One region of the Neobacillus sp. DHD-1R genome, then DNA from elsewhere that is predicted to be linked to it. Evidence: a T-box and tRNA genes for the amino acid it is inferred to sense, from the RefSeq annotation. Region 1 holds a T-box; the other regions hold tRNA genes.
The links. A T-box is a leader RNA that pairs with one kind of tRNA and senses whether it is charged. The one in region 1 lies ahead of leuS (leucine--tRNA ligase), so its partner is inferred to be a tRNA-Leu.
Positions count from the first base shown of each region.

Region 2: it has a tRNA-Leu gene. The T-box ahead of leuS (leucine--tRNA ligase) is inferred to sense a tRNA for this amino acid. The anticodon was not compared.
Region 3: it has a tRNA-Leu gene. The T-box ahead of leuS (leucine--tRNA ligase) is inferred to sense a tRNA for this amino acid. The anticodon was not compared.

Region 1 is NZ_CM173232.1:4,050,908-4,058,297, forward strand. It holds gene AC3ANL_RS19995 (ferric reductase-like transmembrane domain-containing protein) at 1-519, shown strand, start outside; gene AC3ANL_RS20000 (rhodanese-like domain-containing protein) at 756-1,070, opposite strand; gene leuS (leucine--tRNA ligase) at 1,205-3,622, opposite strand; T-box leader at 3,663-3,886, opposite strand; gene AC3ANL_RS20010 (fibronectin type III domain-containing protein) at 4,252-7,390, shown strand, end outside.
Region 2 is NZ_CM173232.1:3,210,975-3,218,364, forward strand. It holds gene AC3ANL_RS15540 (general stress protein) at 99-530, opposite strand; tRNA gene AC3ANL_RS15545 (tRNA-Leu) at 802-883, opposite strand; tRNA gene AC3ANL_RS15550 (tRNA-Trp) at 937-1,010, opposite strand; tRNA gene AC3ANL_RS15555 (tRNA-Tyr) at 1,016-1,100, opposite strand; tRNA gene AC3ANL_RS15560 (tRNA-Ser) at 1,123-1,215, opposite strand; tRNA gene AC3ANL_RS15565 (tRNA-Met) at 1,245-1,318, opposite strand; tRNA gene AC3ANL_RS15570 (tRNA-Ala) at 1,341-1,416, opposite strand; tRNA gene AC3ANL_RS15575 (tRNA-Pro) at 1,435-1,511, opposite strand; tRNA gene AC3ANL_RS15580 (tRNA-Arg) at 1,518-1,591, opposite strand; tRNA gene AC3ANL_RS15585 (tRNA-Leu) at 1,609-1,697, opposite strand; tRNA gene AC3ANL_RS15590 (tRNA-Gly) at 1,703-1,777, opposite strand; tRNA gene AC3ANL_RS15595 (tRNA-Leu) at 1,787-1,871, opposite strand; tRNA gene AC3ANL_RS15600 (tRNA-Thr) at 1,894-1,969, opposite strand; tRNA gene AC3ANL_RS15605 (tRNA-Val) at 1,991-2,066, opposite strand; rRNA gene rrf (5S ribosomal RNA) at 2,077-2,193, opposite strand; rRNA gene AC3ANL_RS15615 (23S ribosomal RNA) at 2,395-5,333, opposite strand; rRNA gene AC3ANL_RS15620 (16S ribosomal RNA) at 5,524-7,073, opposite strand.
Region 3 is NZ_CM173232.1:1,318,387-1,325,776, forward strand. It holds rRNA gene AC3ANL_RS06190 (23S ribosomal RNA) at 1-842, shown strand, start outside; rRNA gene rrf (5S ribosomal RNA) at 1,096-1,212, shown strand; tRNA gene AC3ANL_RS06200 (tRNA-Asn) at 1,227-1,301, shown strand; tRNA gene AC3ANL_RS06205 (tRNA-Ser) at 1,309-1,400, shown strand; tRNA gene AC3ANL_RS06210 (tRNA-Glu) at 1,419-1,493, shown strand; tRNA gene AC3ANL_RS06215 (tRNA-Val) at 1,498-1,573, shown strand; tRNA gene AC3ANL_RS06220 (tRNA-Met) at 1,592-1,665, shown strand; tRNA gene AC3ANL_RS06225 (tRNA-Asp) at 1,669-1,745, shown strand; tRNA gene AC3ANL_RS06230 (tRNA-Phe) at 1,773-1,848, shown strand; tRNA gene AC3ANL_RS06235 (tRNA-Thr) at 1,864-1,939, shown strand; tRNA gene AC3ANL_RS06240 (tRNA-Tyr) at 1,968-2,052, shown strand; tRNA gene AC3ANL_RS06245 (tRNA-Trp) at 2,058-2,131, shown strand; tRNA gene AC3ANL_RS06250 (tRNA-His) at 2,147-2,222, shown strand; tRNA gene AC3ANL_RS06255 (tRNA-Gln) at 2,261-2,335, shown strand; tRNA gene AC3ANL_RS06260 (tRNA-Gly) at 2,340-2,414, shown strand; tRNA gene AC3ANL_RS06265 (tRNA-Cys) at 2,423-2,496, shown strand; tRNA gene AC3ANL_RS06270 (tRNA-Leu) at 2,541-2,626, shown strand; tRNA gene AC3ANL_RS06275 (tRNA-Leu) at 2,651-2,732, shown strand; gene AC3ANL_RS06280 (hypothetical protein) at 3,345-4,616, shown strand; gene AC3ANL_RS06285 (DUF2179 domain-containing protein) at 4,731-5,294, shown strand; tRNA gene AC3ANL_RS06290 (tRNA-Gly) at 5,575-5,648, shown strand; gene AC3ANL_RS06295 (B3/B4 domain-containing protein) at 5,735-6,406, opposite strand; gene queG (tRNA epoxyqueuosine(34) reductase QueG) at 6,515-7,390, shown strand, end outside.

The DNA.
Region 1 (7,390 bases):
GCAGCCTATCTATTACTTTACTTGTCTGTTATTATTGGACTTTATTCTCAAGTTCAGAAAAAACGGAAACAGAAAGTAACAACGACACTGTTTTTACATGAAGCTCTTTCTAATTGGGCTCTCTATCTTATTCTCGGACATGTATGCTTTTTATTAATTGATTCGTATATCTCGTTTCAATGGTTTGAAGTGCTGATTCCATTTCAAACCGACTTTAAACCATTGCCAATGGCCCTTGGTGGATTGTCCTTGTATTTTTTGATCATAACGATCATTACCTCAAAAGCACGAAAAAGGATTGGCTATCAAAAATGGCGGAAATTACATGCCTTAAATCCAATTTTATATATATTTGTTACCATCCACGGTCTATTTATTGGTACAGATTTTCAAGGTGGTGTGCTTGCAATCATCAATATCGTGCCCTTTATGATCATGGGAATTATGCTGATGAAAGAAAAGCGGAAGCGCCCTGGTCAGCGGCGTATGGCCTGGAGCGCTCCAACTGAGATAAGGTGAAACTTCAATCAGCGAACGTTCTTTTCGCTGATTGTTAGTTGAGCCGATCGGGTTCTTACGGGCAGTTAAGAATCTACTGCCCGTTAAACGCGATAAAGGAAACATGAAGAGCCGGAGGCGATTCGATGTTGACTTATCGTAGGGCGGAGAGCGAAGGACACTAGCCGCTAGGGCGCTGGAGCTAGACAATTCTCAAAGATCATGCAAAAAAAAAACCGATTCCAAATTGGAATCGGTTATTCTACGTATTCTGTTTCACCAGTCCAAGACATCATTCCGCCAACCATATTGCGAACTTTATATCCCTGTTCTTGAAGGTAGTAACATACATTCCCGCTGCGAGCGCTGGAGCGGCAGATAAAAATATATTCTTTATCCTTATCAAAATAGTCAAGGTTTGCAGGAATATCTCCCATCCGGATATGTTTAGCTCCTGGAATCATTCCAAATACTACTTCTTCATTTTCTCTAACATCCACAAGCTCAAGTTTTTCCCCTTCCTCGAGCTTCTTTTCTAAATCTTCTGGTGTAATTGTCTTAATTTCTTCCATCCCAATCATCCCTTCAGAAAACATCCTCCGTTTGCCAGGAGGATGTTCTATTTATTATATAAGAATTATAAGTTTTGGCCTCGAGAATTATCCTGCTCCAGCGCCCTAGCCGCTAGTGTCCTTCGCTTTTCTTTTTAGTTAGCAACAATGTTGACCAATTTACCTGGTACAGTTATGACTTTGCGAATAGTTTTTCCTTCAATCTGCTCTTTCACGCGGTCATCGTCCATGGCGATTCCTTCTAGTGCTTCCTTGCTAGCACCTGTTGGTACCATCAACTTAGTCTTTACTTTTCCATTCACTTGAATGACAATTTCGACCTCATCATCCACTAATTTTGCTTCATCATATGCTGGCCATGCCTCATAGGAAATGGTGCCGGAATGCCCAAGCATTTCCCAAAGCTCTTCTGCGATATGTGGACAAACAGGTGCAAGCAGCTTGACGAAACCTTCCATGTAATCTTTTGGAAGAACGGTTGCTTTATAAGCCTCATTAATAAATACCATCATTTGTGATATCGCTGTATTAAATCTTAAGCCTTCGTAATCTTCTGTTACCTTTTTCACGGTTTGATGGTATACCTTCTCTAAACTTGATCCATCCTCTGTTGACTGGACCTTAGGACTTACTGAACCATCCTCTTCCACTAATAATCGCCAGATACGATCCAAGAAGCGGCGAGAACCGTCTAAACCATTTGTAGACCAAGCAATCGATGCATCAAGTGGTCCCATAAACATTTCATACAAACGAAGAGTATCGGCACCATGACTGTCGACGATATCATCAGGATTTACTACATTTCCTTTTGACTTACTCATTTTTTCATTGCCTTCACCCAAAATCATTCCTTGATTGAAAAGCTTTTGGAATGGCTCTTTAGTTGGAACCACACCAATATCATATAAAAATTTATGCCAGAAACGTGCGTATAACAAGTGCAGCACGGCATGCTCTGCGCCGCCAATATAAATATCAACAGGCAGCCAATGATTTAATTTTTCCTGTGAGGCTAATGCTTGATCATTTTTCGGATCAATATAACGTAAATAGTACCAGCAGCTGCCAGCCCATTGCGGCATTGTATTTGTTTCGCGACGACCCTTCTTACCAGTTTCTGGATCGACTACATTTACCCAGTCGGCAATATTGGCCAGTGGAGATTCACCCGTACCAGATGGCTTAATATCTGTCGTTTTTGGTAATGTCAATGGCAGTTGATCTTCAGGAACAGCTGTCATCGTACCGTCTTCCCAATGAATAATTGGAATCGGTTCACCCCAATAACGCTGACGACTGAATAACCAATCCCGTAAGCGGAAGGTTACCTTTTTTGTACCGATCCCTTTTTGTTCCAACCAGGAAATCATGTTGGAAATGGCCTCTTCTTTATTTAACCCATTTAAGAATTCGGAATTGATATGTTCACCATCGCCAGTATAGGCTTCTGTCTCGACATCTCCACCGGCAACAACTGGCTTGATTGGTAAATTAAACTCTTTCGCAAATTCATAGTCACGTTCATCATGAGCTGGAACAGCCATGATCGCACCAGTGCCGTAACTTACTAATACATAATCCGCAATCCAGATTGGCATTTTTTCGCCATTAGCTGGGTTGATCGCATATGCACCAGTAAATACACCTGTTTTCTCTTTCGCCAAGTCAGTCCGCTCAAGATCACTCTTCGTTTTTACTTTATCTAAATAGGCATCCACGGAAGCGCGTTGTTCAGATGTTGTGATTTTAGTAACGAATGAATGTTCAGGAGCAAGAACAGCATAGGTCGCACCGAATAAGGTATCAGGACGAGTAGTGAAAACAGTGAAAGTTTCATCATGTCCATCAATTGCGAAGGTAACTTCAGCACCTTCAGAGCGTCCAATCCAGTTACGCTGCATCTCTTTCAAACTTTCAGGCCAATCTAACTCCTCTAGGTCTTCAAGTAAACGATCACCATAAGCAGTAATTTTTAACATCCATTGTTTCATTGGACGTCGTTCGACCGGATGGCCGCCGCGTTCACTTTTTCCATCAATAACTTCTTCATTAGCTAATACAGTCCCAAGCGCAGGACACCAGTTTACTGCTACCTCATCAATGTACGCAAGCCCTTTTTCCCAAAGCTTTAAAAAGATCCACTGCGTCCATTTGTAATACTCTGGATCTGTGGTATTCACTTCCCGATCCCAATCATAGGAAAAGCCAAGCGATTTAATTTGTCTTCGGAATGTATTAATATTCTTCTCTGTAAATTCGGCTGGATCGTTGCCTGTGTCCAACGCATACTGTTCCGCTGGTAATCCAAAGGCATCCCAGCCCATTGGATGAAGGACATTATAGCCTTGCATCCGTTTTAAGCGAGAAAGAATATCGGTTGCGGTATATCCCTCAGGGTGTCCAACATGAAGACCCGCTCCAGATGGATAAGGAAACATATCTAAAGCGTAGAATTTACGTTTATCATATTCTTCGCTTGTTTTAAAAGTTTTTTCTTTTTCCCATTTCTTTTGCCACTTCTGCTCGATTTGTTGGTGATTAAAGCTCATTACTTTTCCTCCTAAACAAAAATAAAAACCCCTCATCCCTAAAAGGGACGAGAGGATTGTATGTATCTTCCCGCGGTACCACCCACATTAGTGTTGTTAACACTCGCTTCATTCATCCTTAACGCGGAAAACGGCAAACATTACTGTTCGTTCATGCCTGCAACTCAAAGGCGAGTTCATGATGTACTCGGTTGACTTCCACCATCCGTCAACTCTCTATTGTTTCGAGTATGGACCACTACTACTCCAGATCACTGTTTTTTTGATATAAACTATTACGGTTATTGTATTAAATTTTCCGCGACTATGCAAGCAAACAAACACCTATTTTAAGGATAGCCAAATATCCAGCGCTTAAACCTGACAAGCTTTTGATAATCGCTTGAATAAACAATATTAACATTTGGTTTATATTGTTTACTATTTTAAAAAAATAAAAATTACCATAGAAATAGAATTGTCAAGTCCTAAAAATATTTATTTAATTCTTTTAAAGAACATATTGGTTCTTTATAAAGAAAGTATTATAATGTGGTTGAGATGAGCCATCCCCACTTAAACCCAGTAAAAACTACCCTGATTTGGTTCATTTTTGTTTATAAATTTACAGGGAGAGATGCTGATGCGCTATGATTAAGGTTAAAAAAATCAGTCAAAAAATTCAAATGAGTTTAATTGCAGGACTTTTGCTAGTTTCAACAATTCCTATAGCAGGAAACTTTTCCAACATGAACAAAGCTTTAGCAGCAGGGACGCCTGGAGGGACGCCTGACTATTGGACTACACCAAACTATGCTAATAGTCCACTGCCGGAATTGGATACTAATGGAAAGGTTGTTCCAAATACGGGTATGCGCAAATTTGTTGATACTTTACCGGGATTAGGTGCAAAAAATGCTAATAATCTAGGACAGTATATCCCCATTGCGATACCAGATACTACTACGTATCCTGGATCAGATTACTATGAAATTTCGCTAGTTGAATATAGCGAACAATTGCACAGTGATTTGCCGAAAACCAAGCTTCGGGGATATGAGCAGACAAATACAACCGATCCTACGGTCAAGAACCATCCAAGTTATTTCGGCCCGACGATTATCGCTCATAAGGACCGCCCAGTTCGCGTGAAATTTACCAACGCCCTTCCTACTGGAAGTAAGGGTGACCTGTTCCTGCCAGTAGATACTTCATTGATGGGTGCTGGAATGGGACCCGATGGCCAAAATATGTATACACAAAATCGGGCAACCCTTCACTTACATGGTGGGATTACTCCCTGGATTAGTGATGGCACTCCACACCAATGGATCACCCCTGCTGGTGAAAATACTCCGTATCCAAAAGGAATCAGCGTTAGGAATGTTCCTGACATGCCTGATCCGGGCGATGGCTCGATGACGTTTTTTTACACTAACCAACAAAGTGCCCGATTAATGTTTTACCATGATCACTCATATGGAATTACCCGTTTAAATGTATATGGCGGTGAAGCTGCCGGTTACCTGATCACAGATGATGTAGAACAGGACTTAATTAAAAGAGGAATTATTCCGGATGATAATTCAACAATGCCTTTGATTATCCAGGATAAAACCTTTGTACCAACTGATAATCAGTTAGCAGCTACGGATCCAACTTGGGATAAAACCAAATGGGGCGGTTTTGGTCAATTATGGTTCCCGCACGTTTATATGCCAAACCAGAACCCATATGATATGTCGGGTGCAAACCCCATGGGCCGCTGGGATTACGGTCCATGGTTCTGGCCGCCAAATACAGGTTTAAAAAATGGACCAGTAGACAACCCGTTGGCAGGTCAACCTGGACAGGCACCAAAAAATCCAGGTGTACCCGATGTTTCAACGTCACCTGAAGCATTTATGGATACTCCTGTCATTAACGGTACAGCCTATCCTACCTTAACCGTTGATCCAAAGGCCTATCGCTTCAAAATTTTGAATGCCGCTAATGATAGAATGTGGAATTTACAATTCTATAAGGCTGCTTCAAATACTAAGATGTGGAAAGCAAACGGCACCTTAAATAATGCAAATGCCGGTGAAGTAAAAATGGTTACTGCTGTGACGACACCTGGCTTCCCGACAACTTGGCCAACAGACGGACGAGACGGGGGAGTTCCAGATCCAACAACTGTTGGACCTAATATGATTCAAATTGGTAATGATAGCGGTTTTTTACCGAAACCGGCTGTATTACCTAATCAGCCGATTGATTACGAGTATGGCCGAAGAAGTATCACCGTTCTAAACGTTTCAAGCAAGACGCTTCTTTTAGGTCCTGCTGAAAGAGCCGATGTGGTCGTTGACTTTAGTAAATATGCTGGTCAAACACTTATTCTTTATAATGATGCTCCTGCTCCCGTCCCGGCTTTTGACCCGCGTTACGATTATTACACAGGAGATCCTGACCAATCCGTAACTGGTGAAAATACAGGTGGTGCGCCAACTACTCAACCTGGATATGGTCCGAATACACGCACCATCATGCAGATTAAAGTTGCAAATACAACGCCCGCATCGGAATATAATATTACCCAATTAAACACCGAACTTCCTAAAGCCTTTAATACAGGTCAAAATCAGCTCATTTACAATAATAAGATCTACGGTCAGAATGATCCTAAAAATGATCCATTAGGAAAATGGGTCAATATTCAAGATAATTCAACTACCTTCAATGTACCAGGAACTTCAAAAACCGTTACGATGGATTTAACTCCAAAGGCCATTGCTGAGGAATTCGAACAAAATTATGGCAGAATGAATGCAACACTGGGGACGGAAATGCCGAATACGAACTTCCAGAATCAAACTACCATTATGCTCGGATATGTTGACCCGACAACCGAAAACATGACTGACTCTATGGCACCAATCGGTGAAATGGGTGATGGAACCCAGATTTGGAAGATTACTCACAACGGGGTTGATACGCATGCGATTCATTTCCACCTGTTTGATGTTCAGTTAATCAACCGAGTTGGCTGGGATGGATCAATTCGAATGCCAGACGAGAATGAAAGAGGCTGGAAGGACACGGTAAGGATGAATCCTCTTGAGGATTGTATCGTAGCACTAAGACCAGTGGCACCAAAAATACCATTTGGAATCCCTGACAGCATAAGGCTGCTAGACCCGGCAATGCCCATTCATTCAACTGGGCAATTTATGAACGTGGATCCATTAACAGGAAATCCAGTGACAGTTACCAATGAAATGACAAACTTTGGATGGGAATATATATGGCACTGTCATTTATTAGGTCATGAAGAGAATGATATGATGCGTTCGTATCATTTTACTTACAATGCCCTCCCACCAGCGGCATCTGTATTAAAAGCAGCCAGGGCAGTTGATGGTGCCGTGAACTTAAGTTGGAACGATCCTACACCTATTGATTATACAAAATTGGAAACATTTGGAAATAAATCTAATGAAGTTGGCTATAATGTCATGCGCGCAGCGATTACAAACGGGACATTAGGAACTTTCGAAAAAATAAGCTCTGTTTTAGCAAATAATACAACTTTCACAGATACTACATCCGATCCATATACAAAATACAGCTATCGTATTGACGCATATAATCCCGCTACAGATACGCCGAATTCAACAGACCCTAACTCGATGTACAAGGGCGGGACGCCTTCTAATATAGCTGATGTCGATGCCCTCCCATTTGCTCCTACGGATTTAAAGGTTGCTGCAAATGGTCAGCAAGCAGACTTATCATGGACGGATAATG
Region 2 (7,390 bases), 840 kb from region 1:
TATTGAATCCATCAGAGAGAACAATTTATTGAACTTCTTATAATAATTATTGTTTTATTACCAAACGTATAAATGACTAAGCATCCTTTATTTCGGAATTATTCTGCGACTACGATGAGAATTTTCCCTTTTTTCACATCTTCTTCATATTGGCGAGCTTCTTCTTCATCCAATCCAATCTCCTGTAAGGCCCCGGTTAAACCGCCGGCTTTGGCAGCAGCACCAGATACAGCTCCACCCAGGGTTAATAATAACGGACCTGCCGCTATTATTGGACCGATGCCAGGAAGTGCTAGGGCACTCATTCCTACGAAAAAACCAGCCAATCCGATTATTCCACCAGCCGTTGCCCCTGCAATGATTCCTTCCGTTTCTTTAAGTTTCACTTGGTCACCATTCGATTCCAATCCTTCGATATTTTTTGCTAGAATAGAGATCTGCTCAAAGTTGTAGCCCTTCCTATGTAAATCCTCTACCGCTGTCTGTGCCTGTTTTTCAGTTTCATAAACACCTATGATTCGTTTTTCCATGAGCGATTATCTCCTTTACATGATGTACTAATTAAATTCCCTCTCAGGAAAATTTCAATCATGCAAAATTCTAGAAAATGATCATTAATCTTTAATTTAGTCAACTTCCAGCTTATCGCAGAGAGGATCAGCTAATTGATAATATTCACTTCAACTCGTACTGATACATTCTTGGGGAAATGTATACTTTTGCACCACTCATCGGGCATATAAAAATAAAACAGACTCCAACATAATAGTTAAAGTCTGTTTTCTATTTCGAATTATTTGATACCGATGGTCGGGGTCGAACCGACACTCCTCACGGAACACGATTTTGAGTCGTGCGCGTCTGCCAATTCCGCCACATCGGCAAATATTAAATAAAAATCCCATAGTACAATCAGGAATTTATGAAGAAAAAATTTGGCAGGGGCAGCAGGAATCGAACCCACACCAAAGGTTTTGGAGACCTTTGTTCTACCTTTAAACTATGCCCCTATTTGTGGTGGAGGGGGACGGATTCGAACCGCCGAACCCGGAGGGAGCGGATTTACAGTCCGCCGCGTTTAGCCACTTCGCTACCCCTCCACATATAAAAGAGAATTAAAACTGGAGGAGGAAGAGGGATTCGAACCCCCGCGCGGTATGACCCGCCTGTCGGTTTTCAAGACCGATCCCTTCAGCCAGACTTGGGTATTCCTCCATTTTATAAAAAGGTTAATTGTGTTTAAGTAGCGGCGGAGGGGATCGAACCCCCGACCTTACGGGTATGAACCGTACGCTCTAGCCAGCTGAGCTACACCGCCATAAAATAAATTTTAAAATGTTTGGTGGAGTCTAGGGGGATCGAACCCCTGACCTCCTGCGTGCAAAGCAGGCGCTCTCCCAGCTGAGCTAAGACCCCATAATGGCATGAATTGAATGGTCGGGAAGACAGGATTCGAACCTGCGACCCCTTGGTCCCAAACCAAGTGCTCTACCAAGCTGAGCTACTTCCCGTAAAAATGCGCCCTGAGAGATTCGAACTCCCGACCTTTTGATTCGTAGTCAAACACTCTATCCAGCTGAGCTAAGGGCGCATATAAATTTATTGTAATGGTGCCGAGGACCGGAATCGAACCGGTACGGTAGTCACCTACCGCAGGATTTTAAGTCCTGTGCGTCTGCCAGTTCCGCCACCCCGGCACTATTGGAGCGGAAGACGGGATTCGAACCCGCGACCCCCACCTTGGCAAGGTGATGTTCTACCACTGAACTACTTCCGCAAAAAACTTTGGTGCGGGTGAAGGGAGTCGAACCCCCACGCCTTGCGGCGCCAGATCCTAAGTCTGGTGCGTCTGCCAATTCCGCCACACCCGCATATTCAATTAAGTAAAAAGCATGGTGCCGGCGAGAGGACTTGAACCCCCAACCTACTGATTACAAGTCAGTTGCTCTACCAATTGAGCTACCCCGGCATATTGATTGAAAATATAGTATGGTGGAGGATGACGGGATCGAACCGCCGACCCTCTGCTTGTAAGGCAGATGCTCTCCCAGCTGAGCTAATCCTCCATAAATAACAGCCTGGCAACGTCCTACTCTCACAGGGACGCGTGTCCCAACTACCATCGGCGCTGAGAAGCTTAACTTCCGTGTTCGGTATGGGAACGGGTGTGACCTTCTCGCCTTAATTACCAGACTATAAAATTAGAGAGATCGTTCTCTCAAAACTAGATAATTCAGAAGAAGTGGTAAAACTTAAGTTCGCTTTAAAAATTGTCCAGCTGCGGCTCCTAACTTCTCGGCCGTTTCGATCCGTCCCTTCAAATCCAAAATCAGGATTTGCAGTGCCGGCTCTCCAACGTCTGTCGAAGTTGACCAGTCGCCTCCGCTTTTCTATTTGGTTAAGTCCTCGAACGATTAGTATCAGTCAGCTCCACATGTCGCCACGCTTCCACCTCTGACCTATCAACCTGATCATCTTTCAGGGTTCTTACTAGCTTGACGCTATGGGAAATCTCATCTTGAGGGGGGCTTCATGCTTAGATGCTTTCAGCACTTATCCCGTCCGCACATAGCTACCCAGCGATGCCTTTGGCAAGACAACTGGTACACCAGCGGTGCGTCCATCCCGGTCCTCTCGTACTAAGGACAGCTCCTCTCAAATTTCCTGCGCCCACGACGGATAGGGACCGAACTGTCTCACGACGTTCTGAACCCAGCTCGCGTACCGCTTTAATGGGCGAACAGCCCAACCCTTGGGACCGACTACAGCCCCAGGATGCGATGAGCCGACATCGAGGTGCCAAACCTCCCCGTCGATGTGGACTCTTGGGGGAGATAAGCCTGTTATCCCCGGGGTAGCTTTTATCCGTTGAGCGATGGCCCTTCCATGCGGAACCACCGGATCACTAAGCCCGACTTTCGTCCCTGCTCGACTTGTAGGTCTCGCAGTCAAGCTCCCTTGTGCCTTTACACTCTACGAATGATTTCCAACCATTCTGAGGGAACCTTTGGGCGCCTCCGTTACTCTTTAGGAGGCGACCGCCCCAGTCAAACTGCCCACCTGACACTGTCTCCCACCCCGATCAGGGGTGCGGGTTAGAATTTCAATACAGCCAGGGTAGTATCCCACCGACGCCTCCACCGAAGCTAGCGCTCCGGCTTCTCAGGCTCCTACCTATCCTGTACAAGCTGTACCAAAATTCAATATCAGGCTACAGTAAAGCTCCACGGGGTCTTTCCGTCCTGTCGCGGGTAACCTGCATCTTCACAGGTACTATAATTTCACCGAGTCTCTCGTTGAGACAGTGCCCAGATCGTTACGCCTTTCGTGCGGGTCGGAACTTACCCGACAAGGAATTTCGCTACCTTAGGACCGTTATAGTTACGGCCGCCGTTTACTGGGGCTTCGATTCAGAGCTTCGCTTTTAAGGCTAACCCCTCCTCTTAACCTTCCAGCACCGGGCAGGCGTCAGCCCCTATACTTCGCCTTGCGGCTTCGCAGAGACCTGTGTTTTTGCTAAACAGTCGCCTGGGCCTATTCACTGCGGCTCTTCGAGGCTATTCACCCCAAAGAGCACCCCTTCTCCCGAAGTTACGGGGTCATTTTGCCGAGTTCCTTAACGAGAGTTCTCTCGCTCACCTTAGGATTCTCTCCTCGCCTACCTGTGTCGGTTTGCGGTACGGGCACCTTTTATCTCGCTAGAGGCTTTTCTTGGCAGTGTGGAATCAGGAACTTCGGTACTAAATTTCCCTCGCTGTCACAGCTCAGCCTTCACGGTAAGCGGATTTTCCTACTTACCAGCCTAACTGCTTAGACGCGCATATCCAACAGCGCGCTTACCCTATCCTCCTGCGTCCCCCCATCACTCAAACGATAAAGAGGTGGTACAGGAATATCAACCTGTTGTCCATCGCCTACGCCTTTCGGCCTCGGCTTAGGTCCCGACTAACCCTGAGCGGACGAGCCTTCCTCAGGAAACCTTAGGCATTCGGTGGATGAGATTCTCACTCATCTTTCGCTACTCATACCGGCATTCTCACTTCTAAGCGCTCCACCAGTCCTTACGGTCTAGCTTCAACGCCCTTAGAACGCTCTCCTACCACTGACATCGTTGATGTCAATCCACAGCTTCGGTGATACGTTTAGCCCCGGTACATTTTCGGCGCAGAGTCACTCGACCAGTGAGCTATTACGCACTCTTTAAATGGTGGCTGCTTCTAAGCCAACATCCTGGTTGTCTAAGCAACTCCACATCCTTTTCCACTTAACGTATACTTTGGGACCTTAGCTGGTGGTCTGGGCTGTTTCCCTTTTGACTACGGATCTTATCACTCGCAGTCTGACTCCCACGGATAAGTCTTTGGCATTCGGAGTTTGTCTGAATTCGGTAACCCGATGAGGGCCCCTAGTCCAAACAGTGCTCTACCTCCAAGACTCTTACTACGTGAGGCTAGCCCTAAAGCTATTTCGGAGAGAACCAGCTATCTCCAAGTTCGATTGGAATTTCTCCGCTACCCACACCTCATCCCCGCACTTTTCAACGTGCGTGGGTTCGGGCCTCCATCCAGTGTTACCTGGACTTCACCCTGGACATGGGTAGATCACCTGGTTTCGGGTCTACGACCACATACTCATTCGCCCTATTCAGACTCGCTTTCGCTGCGGCTCCGTCTTTTCAACTTAACCTTGCATGGGATCGTAACTCGCCGGTTCATTCTACAAAAGGCACGCCATCACCCATGAACGGGCTCTGACTACTTGTAGGCACACGGTTTCAGGAACTATTTCACTCCCCTTCCGGGGTGCTTTTCACCTTTCCCTCACGGTACTGGTTCACTATCGGTCACTAGGGAGTATTTAGCCTTGGGAGATGGTCCTCCCTGCTTCCGACCGGATTTCTCGTGTCCGGCCGTACTCAGGATCCACTCAGGAGGGAACGAAGTTTCAACTACAGGGTTTTTACCTTCTATGACGGACCTTTCCAGATCGCTTCATCTACCCCGTTCCTTTGTAACTCCATGTTGAGTGTCCTACAACCCCAAGAGGCAAGCCTCTTGGTTTGGGCTATGTCCCGTTTCGCTCGCCGCTACTCAGGGAATCGCGTTTGCTTTCTCTTCCTCCGGGTACTTAGATGTTTCAGTTCCCCGGGTATGCCATCCATACCCTATGTATTCAGGTAAAGATACTACTCCATTACGAGCAGTGGGTTTCCCCATTCGGAAATCTCCGGATCAAAGCTTACTTACAGCTCCCCGAAGCATATCGGTGTTAGTCCCGTCCTTCATCGGCTCCTAGTGCCAAGGCATTCACCGTGCGCCCTTTCTAACTTAACCTAAAAGGTTTGTTTCTCTTATTAAATAAGAGAGAAAACTAAAATGGCGATTACTCGATGTTTCACTTGCTTCTTCTTACGATTATCTAGTTTTCAAAGAACGAATGTTTTTGAGAGATTGTACTCTCAAAACTAAACAAACAAAAAGCGGTCAACTTCTTATCAGTCCGTAAGGACTGCATTATCCTTAGAAAGGAGGTGATCCAGCCGCACCTTCCGATACGGCTACCTTGTTACGACTTCACCCCAATCATCTGTCCCACCTTAGGCGGCTGGCTCCTTACGGTTACCCCACCGACTTCGGGTGTTACAAACTCTCGTGGTGTGACGGGCGGTGTGTACAAGGCCCGGGAACGTATTCACCGCGGCATGCTGATCCGCGATTACTAGCGATTCCGGCTTCATGTAGGCGAGTTGCAGCCTACAATCCGAACTGAGAATGGTTTTATGGGATTGGCTAGGCCTCGCGGCTTTGCTGCCCTTTGTACCATCCATTGTAGCACGTGTGTAGCCCAGGTCATAAGGGGCATGATGATTTGACGTCATCCCCACCTTCCTCCGGTTTGTCACCGGCAGTCTCCTTAGAGTGCCCAACTGAATGCTGGCAACTAAGAACAAGGGTTGCGCTCGTTGCGGGACTTAACCCAACATCTCACGACACGAGCTGACGACAACCATGCACCACCTGTCACTCTGTCCCCCGAAGGGGAACGTCCTATCTCTAGGAGTGTCAGAGGATGTCAAGACCTGGTAAGGTTCTTCGCGTTGCTTCGAATTAAACCACATGCTCCACCGCTTGTGCGGGCCCCCGTCAATTCCTTTGAGTTTCAGCCTTGCGGCCGTACTCCCCAGGCGGAGTGCTTAATGCGTTAGCTGCAGCACTAAGGGGCGGAAACCCCCTAACACTTAGCACTCATCGTTTACGGCGTGGACTACCAGGGTATCTAATCCTGTTTGCTCCCCACGCTTTCGCGCCTCAGCGTCAGTTACAGACCAGAAAGCCGCCTTCGCCACTGGTGTTCCTCCACATCTCTACGCATTTCACCGCTACACGTGGAATTCCGCTTTCCTCTTCTGCACTCAAGTCCCCCAGTTTCCAATGACCCTCCACGGTTGAGCCGTGGGCTTTCACATCAGACTTAAAGGACCGCCTGCGCGCGCTTTACGCCCAATAATTCCGGACAACGCTTGCCACCTACGTATTACCGCGGCTGCTGGCACGTAGTTAGCCGTGGCTTTCTGGTTAGGTACCGTCAAGGTACCGGCAGTTACTCCGATACTTGTTCTTCCCTAACAACAGAGCTTTACGACCCGAAGGCCTTCATCGCTCACGCGGCGTTGCTCCATCAGACTTTCGTCCATTGTGGAAGATTCCCTACTGCTGCCTCCCGTAGGAGTCTGGGCCGTGTCTCAGTCCCAGTGTGGCCGATCACCCTCTCAGGTCGGCTACGCATCGTCGCCTTGGTGAGCCGTTACCTCACCAACTAGCTAATGCGCCGCGGGCCCATCTGTAAGTGTCAGCCGAAACCGACTTTCAGTTTTTCCTCATGTGAGGAAAAAGATTATCCGGTATTAGCACCGGTTTCCCGGTGTTATCCCAGTCTTACAGGCAGGTTGCCCACGTGTTACTCACCCGTCCGCCGCTAATCAATAGGAGCAAGCTCCTATTGATCCGCTCGACTTGCATGTATTAGGCACGCCGCCAGCGTTCGTCCTGAGCCAGGATCAAACTCTCCAAGAAAGTTGATATAGCTCATAAATGTTACGTTGGCTTAGTTTCAAAAAGAAACTAATAATTTATTGTTTGTTGACGCTTTTGTTTGTTTAGTTTTCAAAGAACAAATTAATTTTCCATCTACCAATCTAGCAATTAGCGACATTTATTATATTACCATAATAAATGTCCAACGTCAACTTCTTTTTGAATATTTTTAATGAGTAAATTTGTAAATACATCTTAAAACTCAGAAGCGACATTGATAATAATACTATCCATGAGCATATTCGTCAACTAGTTTTTACTAACTTTTTAAGAATACGAAAATGTCTTTCTTTCAT
Region 3 (7,390 bases), 2.7 Mb from region 1:
AAGACCCCGTGGAGCTTTACTGTAGCCTGATATTGAATTTTGGTACAGCTTGTACAGGATAGGTAGGAGCCTGAGAAGCCGGAGCGCTAGCTTCGGTGGAGGCGTCGGTGGGATACTACCCTGGCTGTATTGAAATTCTAACCCGCACCCCTGATCGGGGTGGGAGACAGTGTCAGGTGGGCAGTTTGACTGGGGCGGTCGCCTCCTAAAGAGTAACGGAGGCGCCCAAAGGTTCCCTCAGAATGGTTGGAAATCATTCGTAGAGTGTAAAGGCACAAGGGAGCTTGACTGCGAGACCTACAAGTCGAGCAGGGACGAAAGTCGGGCTTAGTGATCCGGTGGTTCCGCATGGAAGGGCCATCGCTCAACGGATAAAAGCTACCCCGGGGATAACAGGCTTATCTCCCCCAAGAGTCCACATCGACGGGGAGGTTTGGCACCTCGATGTCGGCTCATCGCATCCTGGGGCTGTAGTCGGTCCCAAGGGTTGGGCTGTTCGCCCATTAAAGCGGTACGCGAGCTGGGTTCAGAACGTCGTGAGACAGTTCGGTCCCTATCCGTCGTGGGCGCAGGAAATTTGAGAGGAGCTGTCCTTAGTACGAGAGGACCGGGATGGACGCACCGCTGGTGTACCAGTTGTCTTGCCAAAGGCATCGCTGGGTAGCTATGTGCGGACGGGATAAGTGCTGAAAGCATCTAAGCATGAAGCCCCCCTCAAGATGAGATTTCCCATAGCGTCAAGCTAGTAAGAACCCTGAAAGATGATCAGGTTGATAGGTCAGAGGTGGAAGCGTGGCGACATGTGGAGCTGACTGATACTAATCGTTCGAGGACTTAACCAAATAGAAAAGCGAAGGCGACTGGTCAACTTCGACAGACGTTGGAGAGCCGGCACTGCAAATCCTGGTTTTGGATTTGAAGGGACGGATCGAAACGGCCGAGAAGTTAGGAGCCGCAGCTGGACAATTTTTAAAGCGAACTTGAGTTTTACCACACTTCTTCTAGATTATTTAGTTTTGAGGGAATGAAAAAAATAAATTTTCCTCTTGAAAAATATAAAAAAGACATTATAATAAAATAGTGTCGAATAAATAGTCTGGTAATTAAGGCGAGAAGGTCACACCCGTTCCCATACCGAACACGGAAGTTAAGCTTCTCAGCGCCGATGGTAGTTGGGACACGCGTCCCTGTGAGAGTAGGACGTTGCCAGGCTGTAATCATATTATTCCGCAGTAGCTCAGTGGTAGAGCTATCGGCTGTTAACCGATCGGTCGTAGGTTCGAGTCCTACCTGCGGAGCCATTTTTATGGAGAGCTGTCCGAGTGGCCGAAGGAGCACGATTGGAAATCGTGTAGGCGGGTAACCCTGTCTCAAGGGTTCAAATCCCTTGCTCTCCTCCATAATTATTTTTACAATATGGCCCCTTGGTCAAGCGGTTAAGACACCTCCCTTTCACGGAGGTAACACGGGTTCGAGTCCCGTAGGGGTCACCATAATGGAGGATTAGCTCAGCTGGGAGAGCATCTGCCTTACAAGCAGAGGGTCGGCGGTTCGATCCCGTCATCCTCCACCATAGTTTTATTATTATTGTCGCGGGGTGGAGCAGTCCGGTAGCTCGTCGGGCTCATAACCCGAAGGTCACAGGTTCAAATCCTGTCCCCGCAATTTGGTCTGGTAGTTCAGTTGGTTAGAATGCCTGCCTGTCACGCAGGAGGTCGCGGGTTCGAGTCCCGTCCAGACCGCCATTTCATTGTAGGTAAGAATAACATGTTGGCTCAGTAGCTCAGTCGGTAGAGCAAAGGACTGAAAATCCTTGTGTCGGCGGTTCGATTCCGTCCTGAGCCACCATAAATTTAAAAGAATGCCGGTGTAGCTCAACTGGTAGAGCAACTGAATCGTAATCAGTAGGTTGGGGGTTCAAGTCCTCTCGCCGGCACCATAAGCTGGCAATTGTATATTATATATGTGGAGGGGTAGCGAAGTGGCTAAACGCGGCGGACTGTAAATCCGCTCCCTCCGGGTTCGGCGGTTCGAATCCGTCCCCCTCCACCATCTTTAGGGGTATAGTTTAAAGGTAGAACGAAGGTCTCCAAAACCTTTGGTGTGGGTTCAATTCCTACTACCCCTGCCAATTAATTTTATAATGGCGGTTGTGGCGAAGTGGTTAACGCACCTGATTGTGGTTCAGGCATTCGTGGGTTCGATTCCCATCAGCCGCCCCATATATATTCATCTTGAATATAGATCTAATATATTTTATTGGGCTATAGCCAAGCGGTAAGGCATCGCACTTTGACTGCGACATGCGTTGGTTCAAATCCAGCTAGCCCAGCCAAAATGCGGAAGTAGTTCAGTGGTAGAACATCACCTTGCCAAGGTGGGGGTCGCGGGTTCGAATCCCGTCTTCCGCTCCAAAATATATGGCGGCATAGCCAAGTGGTAAGGCAGAGGTCTGCAAAACCTTTACCACCGGTTCGAATCCGGTTGCCGCCTCCATAATACTTTTTGTAGTATTGATAAGTCCAGTTCATTTTAATTACGCCGGGGTGGCGGAACTGGCAGACGCACAGGACTTAAAATCCTGCGGTAGGTGACTACCGTACCGGTTCGATTCCGGTCCTCGGCATTGCTTTAAAAAACATCTTAATACGCCGGTGTGGCGGAATTGGCAGACGCGCACGACTCAAAATCGTGTTCCGTGAGGAGTGTCGGTTCGACCCCGACCACCGGTATACAATCATCGCTTGCCAATGCGATGAAAAAAACGTTTCTTACATTATGTAAGAAACGTTTTTTTATTTATCTTAATGTCCTTCAATCTTTTTTTATTTGAAATTACAACTTTTAGTTTGTTAGGCCTAATTTTTCTTTCTTTCTTTTCGTTGAAAAATGGCAATCAGTGTAGCAGAAGGTCGCTCTTCATGAGTGGCCTTCTTTTTATATATTTAATACTAATGATAAACAATAAGCTATGTCTATTAAAGATGTTATCCGGTAGATTGATCAAATAGGAACCCCTAGCTCTTTTTTTAAAAAAATCCCCTGTTTGAATTTATTAATAATCGGGTACACATAAACAAAAGGTATCTGGCACCGTCCGAAAATTCCCAAATAGTCGGGAACTTGTCGATGGTAAGCATTTAGTTTTCTGAATTTTATTCAAGTTCTTCATTTTGGAACCGTTAAGGGTTGAGAACGTTCTTACAACAAACGATTTAGAAGAAAGAACGTTTCAGCTTATAATTCAATTTTACATAGAAACTGGTATCTCTATAAACGGAGATAGAGATACGGTAAAACCTTGTATGTTTTTTTATAAACTAGATAAAGAAGAGGGGATTACTATGGAAAAGGAAATTAAAGTAGGTATTGGCTTTGCAACAGGCCGTAAACACTTCAAGCAGGTTTTAAAAACATATATTTTTAATTGGAGGGAATCTGAATTAATCTCCAATGAAAAGGTATCTTTAAACTTGTTTGTTGCCTACGATTTAAAATACCACAATACAAAGCCTACAGACTATACGAATATCAGTTCAGAATTACTAGAGCTAGTTGACGGTACCTGCTTTATTGGAAATGAAAAAATGCAGACAGAAATCAGCCAGTTAATCAAGCAGGGGATTATTAATGAAAGACAGGCAAAGCTTATTTTCGGCAGAGGATATGCCGGCAAACGCAATATCATTCAATATATGGCAATAAAAGAAGGAATTGATTACCTGATATTCTTAGATGACGATGAATATCCTCTAGCTGTTACTAATAGCGGAACAGCTATCTGGAGCGGCCAGCGAGGGCTGGACACTCATTTAAAACATATTCAGCACGCCGATATTACGAACGGCCACCACTGCGGATACATCTCTCCTATTCCATATATCAGATTTAATGATAGCTTAAAGGAATCTGATTTTCAGACTTTCATTCAGGCCATCAGTAACGACATTGTCAATTGGGATACAATTAAATCGGTGATGGAAAACGGCGGTGTTACTTATGCTGACACGAGAGTGCTTGTAAATGGGAATGCCGAGGAAGTGGAGGAAGTCAACCATTCTAAATTTATTTCCGGCTCTAATCTTTGTATTAATTTAACAGACCTAGAGCGTGTCAATCCTTTTTACAATCCTCCTAACGCCCGCGGAGAAGATACCTTTTTAGGAACCTGTCTTCATGACCGAAAAGTGCTGCGTGTGCCATGCTATACCTTCCACGACGGTTTTTCAACGTACAAGACCTTGTTAGATGGAGTGCTGCCAACGAAATTAGATTACATTCAAGCCGACTGTGAAGAAGTTATTCAGCGTTTTTACAAGGCGTGTATCGGCTGGATCCGTTATAAACCGCTATGGTTATATATTACGGATTCTAAGAGATACGAGGAAAGAATTAAAGAGATGCGTGAACAGCTGGCCGCAACTCTGCCAAAAATCTGTGAGTATTTTGGCAGAAACGATTTCATGAAGATAGCTGCCGAACTGGAAAACTATCACCGCAATGTGAAAAAGCATTATAACGATTTCATAGAAACACAGCAGGCCTGGGAAAATATTAGCAATGCGTTCAGCGGTGTAGAACCGCAGCATATGCCAAAGATTGAAACAGGTGCCTGATTGACTGTTTAACAATCATTTCTGTGATTATAGAAAGGCGAAATCCTGTTGATTGGTGCACCTGGAAAGGAAATCAACAAGCAGTTTTACACACCAATAAAAAAGGAGTTCATTATGTTTTTAAATCTTCTTGTGATTTTCATACTTCAACTGGTATATGTCCCGATTATGACTCTACGGACGATCTTTTTAGTAAAAAATATGAGTTTAGCAGCTTCACTACTTGGTATATTAGAAACATTAATCTCGATCTTTAGCTTATCCATCATATTTTCCGGTAATCAAAGCCTCACTGAAAAAATTATTTATGCCGTTGGCTTTGGTGTGGGGCTTTACCTTGGAACACGAATTGAAAATAAATTAGCAATTGGATACACTACGTTATATGTTAATTTAATGGACCAAAATGAAGAATTAATTGAAGCGTTAAGAAATAAGGGACTAGGAGTGACCATCTATGAAGGGAGCGGCCGTGATAGCAAAAGGTACCAATTAGAAATACTGACAAAGCGGAATGTTGAAACGGAAGTCATGCATTTTATTGAACAATATGACCCTAAGGCTTTCATAATTTCGTATGAACCGCGAAGATTTAAAGGCGGTTTCCTAGTGAAGGCTATGAAAAAGAATATGAAAAACAGTTCCATGAAAAACGCTCATACGCATATGGGAAAATAAATTCACAGCCAGCCGCATATCCCTCTAAAGATTAGCGGCTGGCTGTAACCATTCGGTGTATCCACCATCCCATCTCCCTTTTCAAATTAAGTGAAATAGACCTTTTTTAAAATAGTTATTTTGTGAAAAATATGGACATAAACATGTATCTTGAATGGTTATTGCTAATAATGATGTTCTTAAAAGTAAAAGAGAATAATCGACAAAATTTGCGAAAATTCCTTGACCTTTTTATGAAATGTGTGTAGTATTAATTACGTCATAAGTTTGTTAACAACATGCGGGTGTAGTTTACTGGTAAAACCTCAGCCTTCCAAGCTGATGTAGTGGGTTCGATTCCCATCACCCGCTCCATACATATTAACTAACGCAGTGTATCGTTACATAGGAGAACGATGCATTGCGTTTTTTTATTTTATTGGATATAAAAACGATGCCACTTACTGGCATCGAAGAATTTGGAAGGAAGCTTCTCCTCCATGGATTTGTGCAAACATGTTCATAAGTGATTCAGTAAGCTTTTTAGCACTTTCTAAATTGGTTGTTGGTCGTAAATAAATAATTTGCAAGGCATTTTTGGTCTCAACCGTTACTTGCTTTTTTACAGAATCAACAAACGGACTACCGAATGGACCATTCTGATCAGAAGCCAAGATAAGACGCTGTAAAGAATTTTCCCTTCCATTCAAGCCTATGTATTCCTCTCCTTCTTCTCCAATTCGGATAGCGACATCTCCTTCTAGCGCATCAAGATCATAAATACCAATGGGTACTTGATATTGTAACGAGAAAAAATTATTAATATCAATTGCACTTTGAACGGAAGAAAGATAATTTTGCTTTTGTACTCTTCTAAACAATGCTTCAGCAGAAGGACGATAGCGATTTGGATCCTTCCCAATCATTTTAAAAATGCTCCGCCATTCCTTAATAGCAGGAAGATCTGTTACAAGTTTATCTTCTAAATCGAAATAGATCGACTCTTGAAAAAGCTGGAGCCTGCCTTTTAACATTTGTGGTGAATCCCCAACAATAATATCCTTATATTCAATCACACCAAGTTTAAAGTCTGGAATGTATTCCATTATTTCTGATGAAAGTTGAATTTCCAACCATTCCACCTCCAAAATTCATTAAAAATAGTTTATCATAAATAAATGTGCTACTAATAATTTTAACAACTTTAAATAGATATGAATAATTGGAAAGGAGGGTGGCAAATGGACCCATTTACTTTAAAAGAAGAAATCATCGCGTATAGTAAAAAAATTGGTATCGATAAGATTGGATTTACGACTGCTGATCCATTCACTGATTTGAAACACCGATTAATAAGACAACAGGAACTCGGATATCAATCAGGATTTGAAGAGCCGGATATCGATAAACGGATCACTCCTTCAATGCTGCTAGAAGAACCTCGCTCGATTATTTCTATTGCCTTAGCCTATCCAGCAAAAATGAAGGAAACAGTGAAAGGGCAGAAGGGAGAGAGAAGGGGAATATTTAGCAGGGCCTCGTGGGGACTTGATTATCATCATATTCTTAAAGAAAAGCTGAAAAAGCTGGAAGAGTTTATTCAACAGAAAGTACCTGATGCTAGGGTAAAATCAATGGTCGATACAGGAGAACTGTCTGACCGAGCCGTTGCGGAGCGGGCTGGGATTGGTTGGAGCGGAAAAAACTGTGCTATCATTACCCCGGAATTTGGCTCTTACGTATATTTAGGTGAATTGATTACGACTATCCCTTTAGAACCTGATACACCAATAGAAGACCAGTGTGGGACGTGTACAAAGTGTTTAGAGGCCTGCCCTACAGGTGCATTAGTGCGAGGAGGTCAAATTAATGCACAGCGCTGTATTTCTTTTTTAACACAAACAAAGGAATTGATACCGGAAGAATTTAGGGATAAGATTGGCAATCGTGTTTATGGCTGTGATTCCTGTCAAACAGCCTGCCCTGTAAACAAGGGGATCGACTTTCATGTTCATGAAGAAATGGAACCAGACCCAGAAGTAGCCAAACCATTATTAAAGCCAATTTTAAAATTAAGTAATCGGGAGTTTAAAAATAGATTTGGTTATGTTTCAGGA